DNA from 4 places in the Tropicibacter sp. S64 genome. Region 1 is predicted to be linked to each of the others. Evidence: riboswitches for the same ligand, from Rfam matches in the RefSeq annotation. Region 1 holds a riboswitch; each other region holds the start of a gene.
What was found. A riboswitch is a leader RNA that binds a small molecule or an ion and turns the genes downstream of it on or off. The one in region 1 is predicted to bind cobalamin.
Positions count from the first base shown of each region.

Region 1 (5,253 bases):
ATCCGAACACCGCTACGCGATCAGCGCCAGGCGCCCGTGACCCGAAGCAAAGTCGGGCTTTGATGCGGGCGCCAAGGAGTGGTCCCGATCTGGCAGGCTTGGCTCCCGACTTTCATCCGCACGCGGTCAATGATCCTGGGCCGGGTTTCGCAGCGATCCTTCCACGCGTTTCAGGATGTAGCTGTCCATGATCCAGCCGTGCCGCCTGCGCGCGTCCGCGCGAAGGCGGACGATCCTGTCCGCGACCTCCGGCAATGCGCCCTTGGCCAGAATCTGCTGGTCCGATCCCAGGTAAGCGCCCCACCAGATGTACCAGCCCTCGGGTGCCAGGTCCCGGAAGGTGCAAAGCCCATCCAGCATGACGACGATAGTTTCGGCGTTGGTCGGAAGTCCGTCCGTTCGCAGCCGAAGGCCGGTGGTGATCGTCACCGCGCCGTTGACACTGTTCAAGGGAATGGCATGCGCGGCTGTCAGGGCCTGTATGGCGGTAATGCCGGGGATCACGCGCACTCGGGGCGCCGGATCGAGCCGCTCGGCGATACGCAGGGTGCTGTCGTAAAGGGACGGATCGCCCCAGACCAGCAGAGCCACTGGACCTGTCACATCGACGTCGGCGAGAGCGGCCTGCCAACGGCGGGCGATTTCGTCATGCCAGTGTTTCACCCGCTCCTGATAGGGCAACTCCGCGTCCCGGACAGGGTATTCGAAATGCACGATGCGGGCTTTCGATCCGGTTTCGGCAATGATGCGATGGCGGATTTCTGCAAGGTCGTCCTTCTCGGCGCCCTTGCGGGGGACGAGGATCAGCGCGGCGTCCCGCAACGCGTTCACCCCGGCGAGCGTTATATGCGAGGGGCTGCCCGTGCCGATGCCGACAAGCCAGAGGTCATCCATGATCTTCATCCCCCGAGAGGGCCCCGGACACGCGGATCGCCCGCCCGGGGCCTTTGTCTCACTGTCCCGGCTCCGTCAACCGCGCGACCGCCGTGCCCAGAACCGCCCAGCAGACAAAGCTGACGCCGATCACCCTGGTCGCGAATAGAGCGGACAGTTCCGGGGGCGCGACCCCGAAGAAGTCCGAAAGCTGCGGTGCGCCGATCACATGTGGTATGGCAATCAGCACGGCTCCCAGGGCGATCCTGACCCATGTGGGACGCAGGAAGATCAGCGCGAGGCCGATCCCCGTCGCGGCGATCGTGGCAAACCACCAGGACTGGCGCAGGTCGATGTCTTCCGAGACTGTTCCCGGCAGGTTCGGTGACAGGCCCATCGCCGGAGCCATCTGGAATACCGCGAACCCCGCAAGTCCCCAGAGCACCCCCTGGACAGGGGTGATTGCCTGGCCCCGCCCGCGTATGGCCTGAAAGACTGCGGCCATGACGAGGCCATAGCCGGAATAGATCAGGCAGGCAAAGAGCAGCGTCAGCGCATTTCGGGTGAACGTCCCGGTTGCACCTGCGTGCGTGTGCTCATGGGCTTCGGCCTCGTGCGTGTGTTCACGGGCTTCGCCCGCGCCGTGAAGCGCCTCCGGTTCGGCGCCGGCAGCATGGACGAGTTCGCCCGATTCATAGAGTTCGGCTTGCAGGATGATATCTTGCAGGAACGCGAAATGCAGCGCCCCCGCGAGAATACCGGTGGCACAGCCGGCGATCAGTCCGCCGGTCAGCATACGAATGTTCATCAAGTGTCAGATGTTCGTCAGTGGCAGGGGAAGCCGGTGCCGTGACGGATATCGTGCGCCGCGTCATGCAGGGCAGCCGATTGCGCATGACCTGCCAGGAAAACGATCCCCAGGCCCAGAAGCGTTGCAAAGACAATGCCGAGCGTGTCGGATGGAACCCGCGCACGGCGGTTGGCGATGAGTTGAGACATGGTTTTTTGCTCCTTGGCCGTCACACCCGACGGCCGTTACGGTTTCAGGTCTTGTGGCCGGTCTCCTGACTCACGGGTCATTGCTTGCCTTTCCCCTTCCCACCGAGCGTTGCCGCTCCGGCAGTGGGTTTTCGAAAGGAGCTCGCCGCATACAGTCGCGGGGGCGGTCGGGGCTTTGCCGTGTTCCGGCTTCCCTGTTCCCATTTGTACCGACCCCGAAGGGCCGGAACGCCACACGTGAATATGGCTTTGCAACGCTCTGACAGTCAATAGAAAAACCCGTTTTCCGAAGGCGCAGAGCGACGTGGAATCGCCGGGTTGCGACTTTGGTGAGCCCGGAATGCGGGCTATCGCCTTGACGCGCAGATCGCCCAGAACGCGCGCGTCCCTGAAATCGCCCGTGGGCGAGGCCGCGTAGTGCTGCAGGAAGGTTTCGATCAGCGGAATCGCATCCGGGGACAGATCGCCAAACAGGTAAGCTGTCTTGCCCGGTGCGCGGATCGCCACGGTCGAGGGGCGTGCGCAGCCGGACATGCAGTCGCGGGTCGCCACGCGGGCATTTGTCCCCAGCCGGGCCTGCAGGCGCTCGGCGAAATCCGACTGGCCCAGCGGGCAACTGCGGCAGATCGTGACCGTCGGGCAGGTCATGTCGCAAGCGGTCCGTAAAGGATCACGGCGGGCCGGTCGCTGATCTCACTGGCCAATCGGTCTGCCAGGGATTTCACCGTGTGACGCTCGATACGCTGGACAGGGGTGCTGACCCCCTCGGCCAGGATCGCCGGCGTGTTGTCGGGCAGGCCCGCGTCGCGCAGCAGGTCCAGAAGTCCGGGAAAGGTCCGTTTGCCCATGAACACCACCGTGGTCGCACCCGGGTCCGCGAGCGCAGCCAGGTTCACGTCCTCGGGCAACTGCCCGGTCACGTCATGGCCGGTGACGAACTGCACCCGGCGCGCGGTCAGTCGCCGGGTCAGCGGAATGCCGGCGGCGGCGGCCGCGGCGCAGGCCGAGGGCACGCCGGGAATGATCTCGTAGGGAATGCCCGCGTCGCGCAGCGCCGTGATCTCTTCCTCCAGCCGGCCAAAGAGACCGCTGTCGCCGGATTTGAGCCGGACCACCTGCTGGTCCTGCCGCGCATAGTCCACCAGCAACCGGCTCACATGATCCTGTTTGGGAGAGGGGCGTCCGGCGCGTTTGCCCACGGCGATCAGGTCGGCGCCGCTGCGCACATGGCTGAGAATCGGCCCGGAGGACAGATCGTCGAAAAGCACCGCGTCGGCGCGTTTGAGCCGGTCCACGGCCTTGAGCGTCAGAAGCTCGGGATCGCCCGGGCCGGAACTGACAAAGCTGACGAGGTGCGTCATGCGGTTTCCTCTTGCGTGATCAGGTGGAAGAACGTGCCCGAGACGTAACCGCGACGGGAGCCGGTCTCGGGCACCGGATTGCCGTCGGCATCGCGCACCTCGGCCAGCGGCGCATCGGGCTGTTCGAGGATCGTCGAGTAGTGGAATTCGTGCCCGCGCAGCGCCGTGCCGGGCGCAAGACCGGGCATCGGCGCTTGCAGCACGGCTCGGCGGTAGCCCATATGGAACTTGCGTTTTTCGTAGCTGGTGACGAGGCCAAGGAGGCCAAGCATCCGGTGACGTGTGCCGGTCTTGTCGATCAGCGCCTTCCCCAGGGCCATGTAGCCGCCGCATTCGCCATGCACGGGGCGGGTCTCGGCGTGGCGGCGGACACCGGCACGGAATGTCTCGGCGGCGGCCAGCCTGCCGGCGTGCAGCTCCGGGTAACCGCCGGGCAGCCAGACAAGTTCAGCGTCGCGGGCTGGGGGCTCATCCGCCAAGGGAGAAAACGGCAGGATCTCTGCCCCGGCCTCGTGCCAGCCTTCCAGAAGATGCGGATAGGTAAAGGAAAACGCCGCGTCGCGGGCGATGGCGATGCGCTGTGCCGGGGGTTTGGGCAGGGTCGCGGGGGCCTCGGGCAAGGGCTTTCCGGCGGCGGCGGCGCGCAGCGCGTCAAGGTCGACATGCTCGCGCAGGAAGGTCGCGTAATCGACAATCGCGGCGTCGAGATCAGGGTGTTCGACCGCCTGGATCAGGCCCAGATGGCGTTCGGGCAGGGTCAGGTCGCCGCGCCGGGGTAGGACGCCCAGCACCGGCAGGCCCGCCCGTTCCATCCCCAGCCGCGTCAGCCGTTCGTGCCGGGGCGAGGCGACGCGGTTCAGGATGACGCCGGCAAAGGGCAAGTCGGGCAGGTATGTCCGAAACCCCAGCGCCGTGGCGGCGGCGGATTGCGCCTGACCGCTCACATCGAGAACCAGCACCACCGGCCAGCCCATCGCCTGTGCGGTCTCCGCGCTGCTGCCAAAGCCCTGCTGGCCGCGCGTTGCCACCCCGTCGAAGAGGCCCATCGAGCCCTCGGCCACGCAGATATCGGCGCCCTGTGCCCGCGCGCTGATCGCCTGCCACAGGTTTGGTCCCATGGCCCAGCCATCGAGGTTGAAACTGTGCCGCCCGCAGGCCGCATGGTGAAAGGCCGGGTCGATATAGTCCGGCCCGGATTTGAACGGCTGCACGGTCAGACCGTCCTCGGCCAGCGCCCTGAGCAGGCCCAGCATCACGGTTGTCTTGCCGGTGCCCGAGGAGGGCGCGGAAATCAGCAGGCCTTTCATGTGCTTACCCCTGTGCTTCGGCGTCGTCGGACCAGCTCGCCCAGGGGCTGTCCGCGCTTTGCGGGCGGTAGCGGCGGTCATAACCCGCCGCATAGAGGCAGCTTTCGTCAAAGCCTTCGCCCGCCAGCGCAGGCCCGACAAGGATCAGCGCCGTGCGCTGGATGTTGTCGCCCAGCCTGTCCTGAATATCTGCCAGCGTGCCGCGCAGAATCGTCTCATCCGGCCAGCTTGCGCGATAGACCACGGCCACCGGGCAGGTCGCGCCATAGGCGGGGGTCAGATCGGCAACGACCCTGGCAAGGTTCCGGATCGACAGGTGAATGGCCAGCGTCGCGCCGGTGGCGGCGAAGTTGGTCAGCGTCTCGCCCCCGGGCATCGACGAGGCCCGCCCGGGCGTGCGCGTCAACACCACGGATTGCGCGAGGCCGGGCAGGGTCAGTTCCGCCCCAAGCGCGGCGGCGGCGGCGGCAAAGGCGGGCACGCCGGGGGTGACGGAGACGGGTATGCCCTCGGCCCGCAGGCGGCGCATCTGCTCGCCCATGGCGGACCAGACCGACAGGTCACCGGAATGCAGCCGCGCCACGTCGAGGCCAGCGTCGTGGGCGCGGCGGATCTCGGCGATGATCTGGTCCAGATCCAGCGGGGCGGTGTTGACGATATGCGCACCGGGCGGGCAATGGTCGAGGATGGCCTGCGGCACCAGCGATCCCGCA
Region 1 is NZ_JBNAGK010000025.1:16,519-21,771, reverse strand. Features, by position in the region: gene ACP159_RS24885 (class I SAM-dependent methyltransferase) at 1-40, shown strand, start outside; gene cobF (precorrin-6A synthase (deacetylating)) at 127-894, opposite strand; gene ACP159_RS24875 (CbtA family protein) at 953-1,681, opposite strand; gene ACP159_RS24870 (CbtB domain-containing protein) at 1,699-1,872, opposite strand; cobalamin riboswitch at 1,911-2,123, opposite strand; partial or broken gene ACP159_RS24865 (DUF1636 family protein) at 2,221-2,520, opposite strand; gene cobA (uroporphyrinogen-III C-methyltransferase) at 2,517-3,233, opposite strand; gene ACP159_RS24855 (cobyrinate a,c-diamide synthase) at 3,230-4,540, opposite strand; gene cobM (precorrin-4 C(11)-methyltransferase) at 4,545-5,253, opposite strand, start outside.

Region 2 (5,253 bases), on a different contig from region 1:
CCGAGGGAGGAGCCTCGGGGATGCGGAGCGGGCCACTCTGCTCGTGAGTGGTGGCCTTGCCTGGGTGTGGCCCGGCTCCGGTGTTCATCTCGATCAGCGCATCCATCAGCGCATCGGCATGCTCGTTGATCCGGGCTGCCGCCAGCCGCACGGCACAATGGTTCGCCGGGGTCAGCACCGTCTGGATCAGCGTCGCGCCAAGCGCGATGCGTTCGAGGTCGGTCATGTCGCGGCCCAGAACATGGGCCATCAGGACAACGTCGGCGCGGGTCTCGATCATCACCGTGCCTCCCCAAAAAAGAACCGGACAACCATCTGGAGGATCAGCACTGGCAGGAACACCGGCCACATCAACGCGGTCACTGTCAAAACCGCGCTCAGGACGACCGGATGGCATCCCCAGTCGCGGGGATCGTAAAGGATGGCGGTGACAAACAGGCTGAGAAACGCGCCCATGGCGTAGAGTTCAAACATCGTCGGTCTCGCTCTTCGTGGGAGGTGTGGGGATCTTCGCAACAGCCGCCTTGAGCGCCGCGATCTCGGCCTTCGCAGCCGCGAGTACCGCGCTCAGCTCCGGGCGCAGAACCCGGGTCTTTCCAAAGGGCACCGCCATCACGCAGCTCCTTTCCGTTGTTTGGGGGAAGTATCCGGACGGGGGATGTCCTGCGGCCATTCGAGGTCCTCGGGCCAGTTCTCCGAAAACCACTTGGAGACCTTCTGGCGTGTAAGGCGACGGCACTCCCGGCCCTCACGAAGCGAAGCGAAGAACTTTCCGTCATTGGCTGCATACACACCCAAGGTTGTCAGCTTGACGCTTGCATGTGCGGCGTATGCCTCGCCCACCGTGATGATCTGCTCTTCCGTCATTGCTCAACTCTCTGTTTGGCATTTGCCCAACCGTATGTTAGGGATATGCCCAATTGCAAGACAAAACTTTATTGGGCATTCTCCCAACTGCATTTTTCGGGGACGCCATGGACTTTGCTGAAATGGTGCTGGCTCGCCTCGGCGAGCTGAAGCAGAACATCAACAGCTTTGAACTCACGCAGGGTTGGCCGCAGGGATATTTGCGAGCCGTGGTGAGAACTGACGACAAACGCACAGTCCCAAACATCGAGAGAGCGAAGACAATTTGTGATGCTCTCGATTTGGAATTCTATATAGGCAGACCGCGCTCGACCGAACCAACCTCAGAGATCGACGGCGAACGCTTCGCCACCGTGGCCCGCTTCGAGGCCAGCGCGGCGGCGGGCGATGGTCACATCAACCTCGATGACGATCCGGTCGATCATCTCGCCTTCTCGCAGAACTGGCTCTTGCAGAACGGTATCCGGCCGGACACCTGCTTCCTGATCACCGTGCGCGGCGACAGCATGGCCCCGGTGATCTCGGACGGCGACCTGGTCATGATCGACCGCCGAAAGACCGCGATCACCTCAGGGCAGGTCTACGTCTTCAATCAGCCCGGAGATGGCACCCGCATCAAGCGGCTGGAGCTTGTCCCCGGTGCGGCCCTCATCATCCGCAGCGACAACCCCGATCAGGACCGATACCCACCGGAATACTACATTGGCGACGACATGAACCACATCGCCGCCAGCGTCCTCGGCCAAGTCATCTGGTCGGGGCATACTTGGAAGTGACGAGCCATTTTTCAGAGGGAAGATTGTATTGCAGGATATTGGTGCATTCTACGCAATGGGCGGCGTGGCCGCTGTCTTGGGAGCGATCGGAGTAGCGGTCATCTCTGGATCGTCTGGTGTCGATGAAGGCAGTTATCAGCTTGGCTTCTTCGAGAAACGAACTGTGAAATCCGAGGTTCGGGAAAGGTTGAAAGACCCGAGCAGTGCAGAGTTTGGGACCATCAAGGCTGCCCAGGACGGTCATATCATCACGGTTTGCGGCTTCGTAAACGCGAAGAACAGTTATGGTGCCTATACAGGCCGGAAGCCATTTTACGGAATGCTCACCCAGAGCCGTGGCTTCTCGGTGATCGCATTGGGTGGGTCGGAGGGAGAGGTCACCGCGACGTTTACCATATGCGAAAGGAGGGGCATCAAGCTCTGACCTCTGGAAGTAGCACGGAAGTCCCAGAGGCGGTTTGCCAAGATGGTTTGTTCTATGCCCCTGGTTCTAGTGGTGCACTGCCGACACCAATTGGCGCTGCAATATCGCAATGCCGACCTCGATACCCTGCCGAAACCATCACTGGTGGACAGTCCTCTGCCTTCGGCCAGGACATGGAAACGGTCTGTCCCGTCCAGATCGTGACGGTGACCGTCTTCAACTCGTGTTCTTTATATGTTCTACGCATGAAGCGACCATCCCACGGAACAGTAAACGGCCGGTTAACGTGAACACCCTGCACTTCGTTTGCCGTCACTGCCGACGGTCCAATGAAATCCCATACCCACCCGCGGCCGAATGTCTTCTGCGCGATCAGATCCTCCCGCGCTGCAAATGCCGCCACTGCGGTCTGACCGGAGCAACCGAGATGCGCCGGTACTACAACCCGAACGTCAACGCGTTGGATGGTGCCAGGTCCGACATGGATGGTCCGGATTTCGGCGTGTCAGACTGGCGACAATCCTGAAAATCGGGTCCCAGTTCGACAGCGAGGCTTGGCGAGGTCGAAATCGCCAAGCCTTTGTTTTTTATGGCTGCAATGCCTTTCTGGGACCCTGAAACCAAACTGGGCGACTTGGGTCCCAGTTCCGCAGCCTGAAATCGCCCCTCTCAACCCCGGCTCCACGCCCTCGAACACGCGTTTGAACCATATTTGAAAGGGGTTTCACGCCCCGCACGGTTTTCCTTGCCCTGTTTCCCGAAAACCACACGACTCGCGTCAAATCGCCCCATTTTCGGCCTTACTGCAAAACACTCTGCCGCGCTCGAAAACCCGCCGCTACACCGTGAAACCCTTATATTTATAAGGCCGTTCCGCCTTCTTCCGCCCTCATAGGCCCTCTTCCGGCTTCACTGTAAAAGAATGTGTCTCCCTACACACTTTTTCGGCTATCCCCAACAAGCCCGTTGCGACTCGGCTCTCTCCCCCGGTATGCGGGGCGCACCTTGGTCCGGGCCTGCCCGGGTAAAAGGGAACGCGGTGCAAATCCGCGGCTGCCCCCGCAACTGTAAGCGGCGAGCGGTTCCGGCAACTGCCACTGGGGTTCGCCCCCGGGAAGGCCCGGACACCGCCCTGACCCGCAAGCCAGGAGACCTGCCACGGTGATCACCCATCCCATGCGCGGGGCGCGCGGGCGGATACGGTTTTCCGGCGTGGTGGCATCCCCTCACCGTTCGAGGGAGCGCCAGAGGCTCTTCCCCGAATTATTCGCACCCGGCTCCGCATCCTCCCTGCGGACCCATCAAAGACCAAGGACCACGGCCATGACCCGCCTGAGGCTCTCCGCATCCGCCCTCGCCCTCATCTCTTACGCCGGCCTCGCGCAGGCGGAGGTCGTCGATCTCGGCGTCCTGACGCTTTACGCAAACCACACGCCGATCGCTCTTAAGGACAGCGGCAGCACCGTCGATGTGGTGAACCGCGAAGACCTGGAGGTCGCGCCGACCACGAACATCGCCGATTTCCTCGCCACCGTGCCAGGTGTGAGCGTCTCCTCCAACGGCGGCACGGGTTCGGTGACAAACATCCGCATCCGTGGCCTCGACGGCGCCTATGTGCCGGTGCTCATCAACGGCATCGACGTGACCGATCCGTCGATCACCACCACCCAGTTCAACTGGGGTGTGCTGCCGATGGGCGCAGTGGACCGGATCGAGGTGCTCAAGGGCTCGCAATCCGCGGTCTACGGCTCCGAAGCGGTGGGCGGCGTCATCAACATCACCACGCTGGACCCGGAGGGCGAGCCCGGCACGCGCGGCACCTGGGGTGTGGAGATGGGCGGCAACGCCACCAAATCCGCCAACTTCAGCGTCGCGCACACCGGCGAGCGGGCAGGCATCGCCTTCTCCGGGGCGCATCTGGAAACCATGGGCATCTCCGCCAGCGCGGCAGGCAGCGAGCCGGACGGATACTCCGGCACCCAGTTGACCCTCGAGGGCTACTACGACGCGACCGACTGGCTCCGGCTTGGCGGCTCGCTCCTGCTGATCGAGGCCAAGGGCGAGTTCGACCCCTTCGGCGGCGACGGCTTTGCGCCCTACGACCAGGAATTCACCGCCCAGACCAAGGCGATGCGCTTCTACGCGCAATTCGACCTCGGCGCGGTGGAGAACGAGCTGTCCTACACCAACCTCACCCACGAGCGCACCTCCACCTCTGCGGGCCGCACCGATCCGTTCCAGGGCACTCGGAAAAAGGTCGCCTATCAGGGCAACTGGGCTCCGAACGAGCGCCTGTCCTTCTCCTTCGGCGCGGACAACACCCGCGAGGGCTTCCGCACCACCGAGGAAGAATGGCTGTTCGACCCCGTGACATTCGCCTTCCTCGGCACCCGGCTGCTGGACACCAACAAGGAAGTCACCACCAACGGCATCTTCGCCGAGGCCAACTGGCAGCCGAACGAGGCGCTCTCGCTGACCGGCTCCATCCGCCACGACGATCACTCGGAGTTCGGCGGCTTCTGGTCCGGCCGCGTTGCGCTGGCCTATGACTTCGGCAACGAGACCGTGCTGCGCGCCTCCATCGCCAACGGCTTCCGCGCACCCTCCCTGTACCAGCTGCACTCCCAGCTCTACGGCAACGCGTCGCTGACCGAGGAAACCAGCCGCAGCTTCGAGATCGGGCTGGAGCACGGCTACGCCAACGGCTTTGCCCGCGCGACGCTGTTCTACACCGAGATCGACGACCTGATCGGCTTCGTCGGCGCGGGCTACGCCCAGATCCCCGGCACGTCGAAGACCCGGGGCATCGAGCTGTCCGGCGAATATCAGGCCACCGACCGGATCACCGTCTTCGGCAACTACACCTACTCGGACACCGAGGACGCCAACGGCAACCCGCTGCCGCGCACGCCCAAGCATGACATCACGCTCGGCCTGACCGCCGACATCACCGATGCGCTGAGCATGGGCCTGACCATCCAGCACCTCGCCGACCGCCCGCAGGACGGCTTCCCGGCGCGGGACATGGACGATTACACGCTGGTCAACGCCTCCGTCTCCTACGACATCGCGCCGAACACGGAGATGTACCTGCGGGTCGAGAACCTGACGAACGAGTCCTATCAGACCACGGCGGATTACAACGCCATGGGCCGTACCGCCTTCTTTGGCGTCCGTGGCTCGTTC
Region 2 is NZ_JBNAGK010000004.1:120,500-125,752, forward strand. Features, by position in the region: gene ACP159_RS08150 (hypothetical protein) at 1-280, opposite strand, end outside; gene ACP159_RS08155 (hypothetical protein) at 280-474, opposite strand; gene ACP159_RS08160 (hypothetical protein) at 467-613, opposite strand; gene ACP159_RS08165 (hypothetical protein) at 613-867, opposite strand; gene ACP159_RS08170 (S24 family peptidase) at 975-1,643, shown strand; gene ACP159_RS08175 (hypothetical protein) at 1,672-2,067, shown strand; cobalamin riboswitch at 3,057-3,242, shown strand; gene ACP159_RS08180 (TonB-dependent receptor plug domain-containing protein) at 3,391-5,253, shown strand, end outside; gene ACP159_RS08185 (ABC transporter substrate-binding protein) at 5,243-5,253, shown strand, end outside.
Region 2: another riboswitch for cobalamin. It lies ahead of ACP159_RS08180 (TonB-dependent receptor plug domain-containing protein); the one in region 1 lies ahead of ACP159_RS24870 (CbtB domain-containing protein).

Region 3 (5,253 bases), on a different contig from region 1:
GAAGAGGTTTCGGTCCAGGTGTGGGGCATGGTCTTGACGGTGTGGCGCGGGCGATCGGGTCGTCTCATGGAAAAGGCCCCGCTGATCCAGCGGGGCCTTTCGGGTTTTTCAGAAGGTCCCGGGGTTTAGTGCGCGTGGCCCTTGTCCCAGTCTTCCTGCTTCGGCAGCTGCTCGAAGGTGTGCTCCGGCGGCGGCGAGGGCAGGGTCCACTCGAGGGTGTCGGCCCATTCGTTCCAGGGGTTGTTCGCCGTGACGCGCGCACCGCGGGTCAGGGCATGGAACATGATTCCGAAGAACAGCAGGAAGGAGGCGAAGGACAGGAACGCACCCCAGCTCGACACGTAGTTCCAGGTCGCGAAGGCGTCCGGGTAGTCGATGTAGCGGCGCGGCATGCCCTGACGGCCCAGGAAGTGCTGCGGGAAGAAGGTCAGGTTCGCACCGATGAACATCATCCAGAAGTGCAGTTTCGCGAGCGGCTCGGAATACATCCGGCCCGACATCTTCGGGAAGTAGAAGTAGACCCCTGCGAAGATCGCGAAGACGGCACCGAGCGACATCACGTAGTGGAAGTGTGCAACCACGTAGTAGGTGTCGTGGTAGGCCCGGTCGACGCCCGCCTGGCTCAGCACCACGCCGGTCACGCCGCCGACGGTGAAGAGGAACAGGAAGCCGAAAGCCCAGAGCATCGGTGCCTTGAGGTCGATGGAGCCGCCCCACATGGTGGCGATCCAGCTGAACACCTTCACGCCGGTGGGCACCGCGATGACCATGGTGGCCAGCATGAAGTAGGACTGCTGGGTCAGGGACATGCCGACGGTGTACATGTGGTGTGCCCACACGACGAAGCCGAGCGCGCCGATCGCAATGATCGCCCAGACCATCGGCAGGTAGCCGAAGACCGGCTTTCGGCTGAAGGTGGCGATCACGTGGGAGATGATGCCGAAGCCCGGCAGGATCACGATGTACACTTCCGGGTGGCCGAAGAACCACAGGATGTGCTGGTAGAGGATCGGGTCACCGCCGCCGCCGGGCTGGAAGAAGGTGGTGCCGAAGTTGCGGTCGGTCAGCAGCATGGTGATCGCGCCTGCCAGGACCGGCAGCGAGAGCAGGATCAGCCAGGAGGTCACGAAGATCGACCAGGAGAACAGCGGGACCTTGAACAGGGTCATGCCCGGGGTGCGCATGTTCAGGAAGGTGGTGATCATGTTGATCGCGCCGAGGATCGAGGAGGCACCCGAGACGTGCACCGCGAAGATCGCGAGGTCCATGGAGTAGCCGCCCTCGGAGGTCGACAGCGGCGGGTAGAGCACCCAGCCGACGCCCGAACCGAGCTGGTTGTTGCCACCCGGCGAGAAGACCGAGAGGATCGCCAGCGAGGTGCCGGCGACATAGAGCCAGAACGACAGGTTGTTCATCCGCGGGAAGGCCATGTCCGGCGCACCGATCTGCAGCGGCATGAAGTAGTTGCCGAAGCCGCCGAAGAGCGCGGGAATGACGACGAAGAACATCATCAGGATGCCGTGGCCCGTGATCATCACGTTCCACAGGTGGCCGTTGGGGGTACATTCGCCCGCCGCGGCGGCCGTCAGGCGCCAGCCTTCAAGGCACATGTATTGAACGCCCGGCTCCATGAGCTCGAGTCGCATGTAAACGGTGAAGATGACGGACACGAGACCTGCGAACGCCGAGACGATCAGGTACAGAATCCCGATGTCCTTGTGGTTCGTCGACATGAACCAGCGGGTGAAGAACCCGCGGTCGTCGTGGTGGTCGTGGCCGTGAATGGCGGCGTCTGCCATTGTGTGCCTCCTGATAATCTCTCGATAAACGCAGCCCGCCGGGGGGAATCCCCCGTCGCATGCGTCTCCCTTTCGCGTTTTAGAATGTGAGGCAGGGGCGGGCAATGGAGGAATTTGACGCAGATCAAATAACATTGTCGCACCCCCTTGAAGCGATGTCGCAGGGGCATTCCGTCGGCAAAACGGGGCGAATCCGCGCGCCGGTCGGGTATTCCGGACCCTCGAACCGGGCTTTGGTCAGGCTTTCCGGACTGCCCCGGCGGGACAGGATCCGGCACAGTCCCGGCATCTGCCCGAAACGCCTGAACCGGAACCCTGACCATGGCCCTGCTCGACACCAGCCTCACCCCGCGTCCGACGCTTTCCGCCCGTCTCGCGCGGCTGTTCGAAACCCCGTTCGATCGCCGCAGCCGGGCGCTCTCGGACGAGGTCGCGCGGCTCAAAGCGCTGTCCGACCAAGAGCTTGCGGCGCATGGCCTGTCCCGCGAGACGATCCTCTTCCATGTGTTCGGTGCCCGCGCCCGGCGCTGAACCGACCACCGGCGACGCCTAGCACCTTGCGGCGGTCGCGCAGCTCTGGCACACTCCCTCCAGACAGTGACCGCGCTTCGGCGTGGTCTGAAAAGGGAACTCCGGTGCGGACCAGAAGGTCCAAGGCCGGGACTGCCCCCGCAACTGTAAGCGGCAAGCGATGCGTCGAAACCACTGGCTCTCGGGCCGGGAAGGGACGCACCGCGCAGAGCCGCGAGTCAGGAAACCTGCTGTCGCCCCGCCATCCGGCGGGACACGCTCCGCAAGGGGCGGCAACGCAACCCGGGCGGGGTGCCTCGGGCAGGAGGTAACCGGCGCGGCCAACCCGTGTGCGACACCCTGTCCCAGCTCTCCGTCCAAGACATCGCGCGGAGGGCGCAATGCTGATCGCAAGAACTCTCAACGGGCTCATGGCCCAGGGCATCTCCACGGACCGGGCCCGCGAACTGGGTCAGATGGGCTACATGCAATGGCTCGGGGCGCTCCCGGCCGAGGCCGACTACGAATACGAGGCGGTGCGCGCCTATCTTGCCGCCCTGGATTTCATCGAATCCGACCCGGCCATCGCCGTCTTCTGCCGGCTGCTCCGCGACTCGCTGAAGTATCCGCTGAAACCTCTGACCCTCGCCCTGCCCAAGGCGAAACGACGCGGCGGCGCCCGCACGCGCCGGATGTCCATCTAGGCCGGCATCCAAGGCCGAAACAGGCCGCGCCCGGGGCTGCTTCGGTCCTCGAATACCCGGGGACTCGCCCAATGGGCGATGGGGCGAAGCCCCGGCCGAAACTTTCACCGGAATGTTTTCACCCGGCGCGCCCGCACGCGGCGGCCCGGGTTTCCATGACCAGATCGAACTGCCGCCTGAGCGCCACGTCGAGATCATCCATGCCGACCGGCAGCCCGAGATCGACCAGCGAGGTCACGCCGTACTCGGTGATCCCGCAGGGCACGATTCCGTCGAAATGCGTCAGGTCCGGTTCCACGTTGATCGAAATCCCGTGAAAGCTCACCCAGCGGCGCAGGCGGATGCCGATGGCGGCGATCTTGTCCTCGGCTTGCAGGCCGGACGGCGTCAGGGGCCGGTCCGGCCGTTCGATCCAAACGCCGACACGCCCGTCGCGGATATGCCCCGTCAGGCCAAACTCGCCCAGGGTCGCGATCACCCAGGCTTCGAGATCGCGCACGAAGCAGCGCACGTCCCGCCCGCGCCGGTTCAGGTCGAGCATGACATAGACGACGCGCTGGCCGGGGCCGTGGTAAGTATACTGTCCGCCGCGCCGGGTCTCATGGACCGGAAAGCGGTCCGGCTCGCGCAGGTCTTCACGCTTCGCGCTGGTCCCGGCGGTGTAGAGGGGCGGATGCTCCAGCAGCCAGACGCATTCCTCCGCCTCGCCCTTCGCAATTGCCTCGGCGCGCGCTTCCATGAAGGCCAGCGCCGTGTCGTAATCCGTCAGCCCGTCGCTGATCTTCCAGTCCACCATCGGCCTATCGGGGCAGCAGCCCCGCCTCCCTGATCTTCGCCACATTGGCCCGGCTCACCGGGATCTCGCCGCCCCATGTCATCGACAGGATCGCCCGATCCCCCTCGCGCCGCGCCGCGGTCACCTGTCCCCAGGCGACCCAATGCGAGCGATGCACCTGCCCGCCGGCCACGTCGCCGGTCTCGCGCATGGCGTCGGACAGGCGCATGAGCAGCAACACCTCGGCCTTGACCGTCCGCACCCGGACATAATGGTCTTCCACCGAAAGCGCCACCAGCGGCCCGCGTTTGTCCAGCGGCAGACGCTCCAGGATGGCGGGTGGTGTCTGGGGCGGTGGGTCGTCCTTGGGGCGTTGCGACGCGAGATGGTGCAGCCCGGCGTTGACGATGATCGTGATGACAAGGAGCGTGGCGAGGAACTCCGGCAGCTCCGCCCCGGTTGGAATCCAGCCAAAAACAAGGGCGTTGCTGGCCAGCACCAGAAGCGCGATCACGAGGCCGGAGGCGATGCCCTCCGCCAACACGCTCCGCCAGACCGGCCAGGCGGCAAGCCGCGCCCGCAAGACGGCGCTCACCAGCGCCCCCGCGCCATAGGTCGCCGCCACGATCCACAGCCAGTAGGCCGTGCGGGGCAGCAGGTCCAGCAGCCGCTCCGTGCCGAATGGCCCCGCCAGCCCGAGCACGACTCCCACCGCCGCAAGCGCCGCCAGCGTCACGGGCTGCCCCATGTGCGCCCGCCATTCGCGAAGCGTGGATTGCGGTTGCCTGTCACTCACGCGAAATGCCCTCGGTTTCACGCAATCCGAATGGCATGGGGCGGGGGGCCTTGTCTAGGCAGGGGCAAATCCGCCCAGACAAGGAAACACGCCATGTCCCTCGACCCGCTTCTTGCCGCCCCGCTTGCGACCCAGATCCATGCGCTGGCCGCCGTCGTCGCGCTGACCGTCGGTCCTGTCGCGCTCTACCGCAGGCGACGCGACCGCCTGCACCGCACGCTCGGGTACATCTGGGTGCTGGCCATGGCCATCCTGGCTCTGTCGTCCTTCGCGATTCAGGGTTTTCGCGTGATCGGACCGTTCAGCCCGATTCACCTCCTTTCGATCCTGGTGCTGGTGTCGCTCTGGACGGGCGTACGCCATGCCGTGCAGGGCCGCGCCGAGGCTCATCGGCAGACCATGATCGCGCTGTTCTGGCGGGCGCTGTGCGCTGCGGGTCTGCTGACCTTTCTGCCGGGGCGGCTGGTCAACCGGATCGTTTTCGGCGAGCACGAGACGCTGGGTTACTGGGCCATCGGGCTGGGCCTCGGACTGCTGATCGCGCAATGGCTTGTGGCCCGGTTCGGCCGGGTTTTCCGCCGCCCGGACGCCCGCGGGCGCAATCTCGCAGAAACCGCGAAAACCCGCATTTTTGCTCTTGGCATCACGTGGGGCTTTCGGTAGAGAGCC
Region 3 is NZ_JBNAGK010000003.1:268,343-273,595, forward strand. Features, by position in the region: gene ACP159_RS06990 (DUF2244 domain-containing protein) at 1-68, opposite strand, end outside; gene ctaD (cytochrome c oxidase subunit I) at 126-1,799, opposite strand; gene ACP159_RS07000 (hypothetical protein) at 2,121-2,330, shown strand; cobalamin riboswitch at 2,393-2,565, shown strand; gene ACP159_RS07005 (hypothetical protein) at 2,711-3,013, shown strand; gene lipB (lipoyl(octanoyl) transferase LipB) at 3,132-3,809, opposite strand; gene ACP159_RS07015 (LytTR family DNA-binding domain-containing protein) at 3,814-4,584, opposite strand; gene ACP159_RS07020 (DUF2306 domain-containing protein) at 4,678-5,247, shown strand.
Region 3: another riboswitch for cobalamin. It lies ahead of ACP159_RS07005 (hypothetical protein); the one in region 1 lies ahead of ACP159_RS24870 (CbtB domain-containing protein).

Region 4 (5,253 bases), on a different contig from region 1:
GGTCGCCGACGCGACAGTACGACCTGTGGCATGACAGGGCGGTATTCCACTTTCTCACCGACCCCGCCGACAGAGCCGCCTATATCGAGAGCTTGACACGCGCCGTCCGGATCGATGGCCATGCCATCATAGCCACTTTTGCGCCGGACGGACCGGATCGGTGCAGCGGCCTGCCGGTCGTCCGCTACAGCCCCGAGAATATCGCGGTGCTTTTGGCAGACAGTTTCGCGCCGGTGGCGCATCGCCGCCACCTCCACCAAACCCCGAAAGGCGCGGAGCAAGCTTTTCAATTTAGCCTGATCCGTCGGGTCGGCTGACCTCAGTCTCCCCCGAGTTGCGCCAGTATTGCCTGAACCTCTGCCTTGCGCGCAAACCACGCGTCTTGGCCAGTCGCGCGTGCGGACGGCCAGTTGCGGCCCTGACATCGGGAAACAACTCGCTGATCTGGCAACGCTTTGGTCGCGCCGGAATTCCGCCGCAAGCACCGAACGTGAAGGTTACTTTCTGAACGTCACCGTGCCGATATCTGTACACCTCCCGTCAAATGGATTGGCCGAACCGTTCGACCAGCCAGCCAAAGGCGATCCCCGTGCTGGCCCACAGCGTTGCCTGCACCGCCAATGTCGATGCCCGGAACTGCCAGAGCAGATCGCGCGGAAAGGCCGGGTCCACCTCGTGGAACGAGGGCAACAGGATCGCTGCCCCGGACATGACCCCTGCGTAGATCCCCGCCCCGATCAGCATCTTGCGTCGTCGCGAAGCGATCCCTTTCACCGCCGAGACAGCCGGCCCGAGGGTTGCCAACGACAGCGCCAGAAAGGCGAAATAGGCCAGGGTGCGCGCCCCGATCGTTTCGGGGTTGCCAACTGCTGGCGGATTTCCCGGAAACTTCAGCATGGGAACGACGATCACCGCGGCAAAGCCCAACGCCGTGATCCAGGCCACCGTGGCCCGTGTCGATCCATGCAGGATCCGCCCCCGCGCCACGGCAAAGCTGATTGCCAGGATCCCGCCCAGGGCCACGCCCACGGCGGCGAGACCGACGAACAATCCAGGACCAGCCTGCAAATGGCGCGACATGCCGCCGGTATCGGAAAGATCCGGCGTATCTGTCGCGTGTGTGTGGCTGTCGGTGGTTTCCATCGCGATGGCCGCGTCCAGCGCAGGTTCACCGACAAGTCGCGCCACGCCGAACGTCACCACGGACGCCAACAGCCCGGCCAGAAGGCCGAGCACAAGAAGACGAGTCATCGCTGTAACTTAGTGGCAGGGAAAGCCAAGAAGGTGGCGCGCATCGTGCACGAATTCGTGCACGTCGGTCCCGGCGAAAACAGACCATGCGCCCTGCTCTGCACCAACGAAATAGACCAGCAGGACAGCCAGCAGCGCGGCCAGGATCGCCCAAGGGGCAATGTCCCGCATAGGGATGGCGGGAAGATCGCTCGAAACGGCGGGACGGGTTGCGACAGTCATTTGGTACTCCTTCTGATGACGCGTCATGAGTATTTTCCAGGGATCCGTGTCTGACTTACGCTTGCGCGATCACAGTGGCGCGACCGTGCCGGATTTTCACCGGCTTCCGTATTCCCCTGTGTCTGATCGATAGGCCAGAATGCCTCGAGCTGCCAACATTTTCTTGCCTCGCCTGTACGAAAGCCCCCCATGCGCCTGATCCTCGTTGCCGCGCCCATGTCTGCGCATCACCCCTTTCGCCTTGCCGCGGATATGAGCGCTGCGCAGGTACAGCGGGCACGTACCCTCTCTGGCCGGCTTGGGGGCAGTGCTTGCCAGACCGCGCCAGGGACCGGTGTCTTGGCCTTGGAGCTTGGATTGCAGCCAAACGACTGCGCGGCGCTCGGCGCGCAGGATTTCGGGCACTGGACAGACATGACCCTGGACGAAGTCGCCGCCACCGATCCCGAGGCACTGTCACTGTGGACCCGTGACCCCGAAGCTCGCCCCGGCGGGGGTACCTCCCTGACAGACCTCTGCGCGACCGTACGACCCTGGCTGGACCAGATGGCGGCCTCGTCGGCAGATCGTGTGGTGGCTCTGGCGGCCCCGCCCGTGCTGCGCGGAGTCATTGTCAGCGCGCTGGACCTGCCGCCTATTGCCGGGTTCCGGCTGGATATCCATCCTCTCGCCCCGATCCACCTGGTACACGACGGTCAACGATGGACATGGCGGCCCGGTAACCCGGACTGATCACGGGTTTTCCAGACGTGCGATGCTTGCCCTGACCTCTGCCTTGCGCGCATCGCCCTCGGGCAACAGCGCATCCGCGCGAAGGTAAGCGTCCCGCGCCTTGTCCATCTCTTGGAGCACGCCATAGGCATTCGCCAGCCTGAGCCATCCGTTCACGTCATCCGGTTCATCCTCAAGCCGCGTCGCCAGACGATCCACCATGGACCGTATGAAAACCGCCCTGTCGCCTTCGCTCATCTCCTGTGCGGCGGCGACATCGGCGGCACTGGGGCTGCGGGCAACAGGCGCACGCGACGCGATGGGCGCCCGGCCGAGTGTTTGTGCGAATGCATTCGCCTGCGCAATATAGGTGTCCATCCAGGGCTGGTAGCCCGGCGTCTCGGCCAGTCGCGCCGTCAGGCGGTCATGAGCTGCCCCGACCTCTCCTGCCTGCGCGTCCGCGATCGCAAGGTAGAACGCCGCCGCCGGGTTCGAGAGGTCCAGCGTCAGCGCCCTGTTCAAAGCGGTCACCGCGTCCGGCGTGACGGTTCCGTCATTGGCCCGGATCATCGCCTCGGCCAGCATCGACCATGTCGCCGAAACCGCGTCGTCACGGCCAGAGGCCGTCCGGAAGGCGGTAACGGCTTCGTCGAATTGTCCCATGCGCGCATAGGTCTGGCCCAACAACATCCAGCCATCGGTCGGGCCGCCGTCGGGATCGGCCCTCAGCCTTTCGCGCAATTGCCCAGCCAAATCGGCGATCCGTCGCGTGTCGGCGCGCTCGTCGGCGCGGTCGGCGAAGGCCACAGCCGGCACGTCGGGCGCACCGGCGAACGAATAGTAGCCAAAGGCCATGACCGGGACAAACACCGCCGCGAGGATCAGCGCGCCGCGCCCGCCTGTCGTCGTGACGGTCTGCCGATCAGCGCGCCGCAGCACCTGCGCCATGCGGCGGCGGATTTCCTGCCTTGCGGCCTCTGCTTCGGGTGCAGAGACCAGCCCCCGCGCCATGTCGCGGTCGATTTCTTCGAGCTGGTCGACCAGAACCGCCGGCACGGCGTCGGCGCGCAAGACCGGTGCCATGCCTGCCCGGCGCATCGGAAACAGCGCGATGGTCAGACCAGCAATCGCCATGATGGCGAAAATACCCCAGATCATTCCGATCCTCCCTGTTTGTATCGGTCCATGGCCGCTGCAATGCGCGCCTCGTCTTCGGGATCGAGCGCCGCGTCGGTGCGTCGGCGTCGGGCCCGCGAAAGACTGAGCCCCCCGGTCAGCACCGCTGCAAAAATCAGGACCAGCGGCGCAAGCCAAAGCACCACGGTCCGACGTGTGAACGGCGGTTTCAACAGGACGAAATCTCCGTAGCGCGCGTGGATGTAGTCGACCACTTCCGCATTGCTGTCGCCCGCGGTCAGCCGTTCACGTACGAGCAGCCGCAAATCCCGCGCCACCCCGGCGTTGGAACTGTCGATGTCCTGGTTCTGGCAAACCACGCAGCGCAGCTGCTTGGAGATCACGCGGGCGCGCGCCTCAAGCGCCGGGTCGGCCAGGATCTCGTCCGGCTCTACAGCCTGCGCGAGCATGGGCAAGACAGCCAACAGAACGGCGAGCACCACCGCCCTCATGACAGGCCGCCTTGCGCCTGCTGCAACGCGAGCGTGAATTTTGCCACGGCGTCCTCGCCCACGATCGGCCCGACATAGCGATACAGAACCGTTCCGTCTCCGCCGACGATGAAGGTTTCCGGAACGCCGGAAATGCCCCATTCGATACCCGCCCGACCATCGAGGTCAGAGCCGATGGCACTGTACGGGTTGCCCAACTCGGCGAGCCAACGCAGGGCGTCCTCGGGCTTGTCCTTGTAGTTGATGCCCAGAAGGCGCACCCCGTCCCGTTCGACGAACCGCGACAGGACCGCATGTTCGGCCTTGCACGGCACGCACCACGAGGCAAAGACATTGACCACCACGGGGCCGGGATTGCCCGACAGGTCCGCTGTTGCAAGGCCCGGCACGTCGAGTCCTGGGACCGGGTCCAGCGCAAACTCCGGCACCGGGTGCGAGATCAGAACCGAGGGGATATCATTTGGGTCACGCTCAGGGTCCAGTCCCCAAAGGAAAAAGGCCCCGAGGATGGCCGCCAACACCAACGGCAGCCCGGCTAACATGCGTTTCATGGTCACTCCTATTCGGCGGGCTGGGGTTGCGGTCGGCGCGCCCGCCGTGGCGCCCCGACGCGCAGGCGACGGTCCGATAGCGACAGCGCGCCACCCAGCACCAGCAGGCCCGCACCAATCCACAGCAGGTTCACCAGCGGTTCGTACAGGATGCGCAGGGTCCACGCCCCGCCCTTGGCCGCCGTGTCCGAGGCCGGTTCCGTGATCGAGGCGTAGAGATCCCCTGCCAGGGTCGAGCGGATCGCGGATTCCGTTGTCGTCGACCGGGCCACGGGATAGCTGCGCCGTTCGGGGAACAAAGTCGTCACGTAGCTGCCATTGCGCCAAACCTTCAACCGGCCCTGATCGGCCAGATAATTCGGCCCGCGACGCTTCTCGACCCCCTCGAACAGGACCTCGAACCCGGCAATCTCGATGCGGTCCCCAGGTCGGACAAAGGCTATTTCTTCGCTCTTCCAGGCGCTTGACCCGACCATGCCCAGTATGACCACCGCCAGCCCGGCATGAGCCAGCGTCATGCCATGCGACGCCCGTGGTAGTGCGCGGGCGCGGCGGGCCGATTCGGACAGCGGTGCGTCGAACAGCTTGATCCGCAGCGCCCATTCCCGAAGCGTCGCAAACAGCAGCCAGAGCGCTGCGGCAACCGCGACATAGGCCAACACAGGCGCACCGGTCTGAACATACCAAAGCATCAGAGTCGCAGCGAGGCACAGCAGCGCCACGAAGCGCACCCGTTGGAGCACCCCGCCAATATCGGCGCGCTTCCACGACAGGAACGGCCCGATCCCCATGAACAGCACGAGGACCAGCATCATCGGGACGAAAGCGGCGTTGAAGAACGGTGGTCCGACCGAAATCTTGTCGCCGGTCAACGCCTCCAGCAGCAGCGG
Region 4 is NZ_JBNAGK010000011.1:21,592-26,844, forward strand. Features, by position in the region: gene ACP159_RS17310 (class I SAM-dependent methyltransferase) at 1-317, shown strand, start outside; gene ACP159_RS17315 (CbtA family protein) at 541-1,251, opposite strand; gene ACP159_RS17320 (CbtB domain-containing protein) at 1,261-1,473, opposite strand; cobalamin riboswitch at 1,496-1,627, opposite strand; gene ACP159_RS17325 (histidine phosphatase family protein) at 1,663-2,205, shown strand; gene ccmI (c-type cytochrome biogenesis protein CcmI) at 2,206-3,342, opposite strand; gene ACP159_RS17335 (cytochrome c-type biogenesis protein) at 3,339-3,812, opposite strand; gene ACP159_RS17340 (DsbE family thiol:disulfide interchange protein) at 3,809-4,363, opposite strand; gene ACP159_RS17345 (heme lyase CcmF/NrfE family subunit) at 4,372-5,253, opposite strand, start outside.
Region 4: another riboswitch for cobalamin. It lies ahead of ACP159_RS17320 (CbtB domain-containing protein); the one in region 1 lies ahead of ACP159_RS24870 (CbtB domain-containing protein).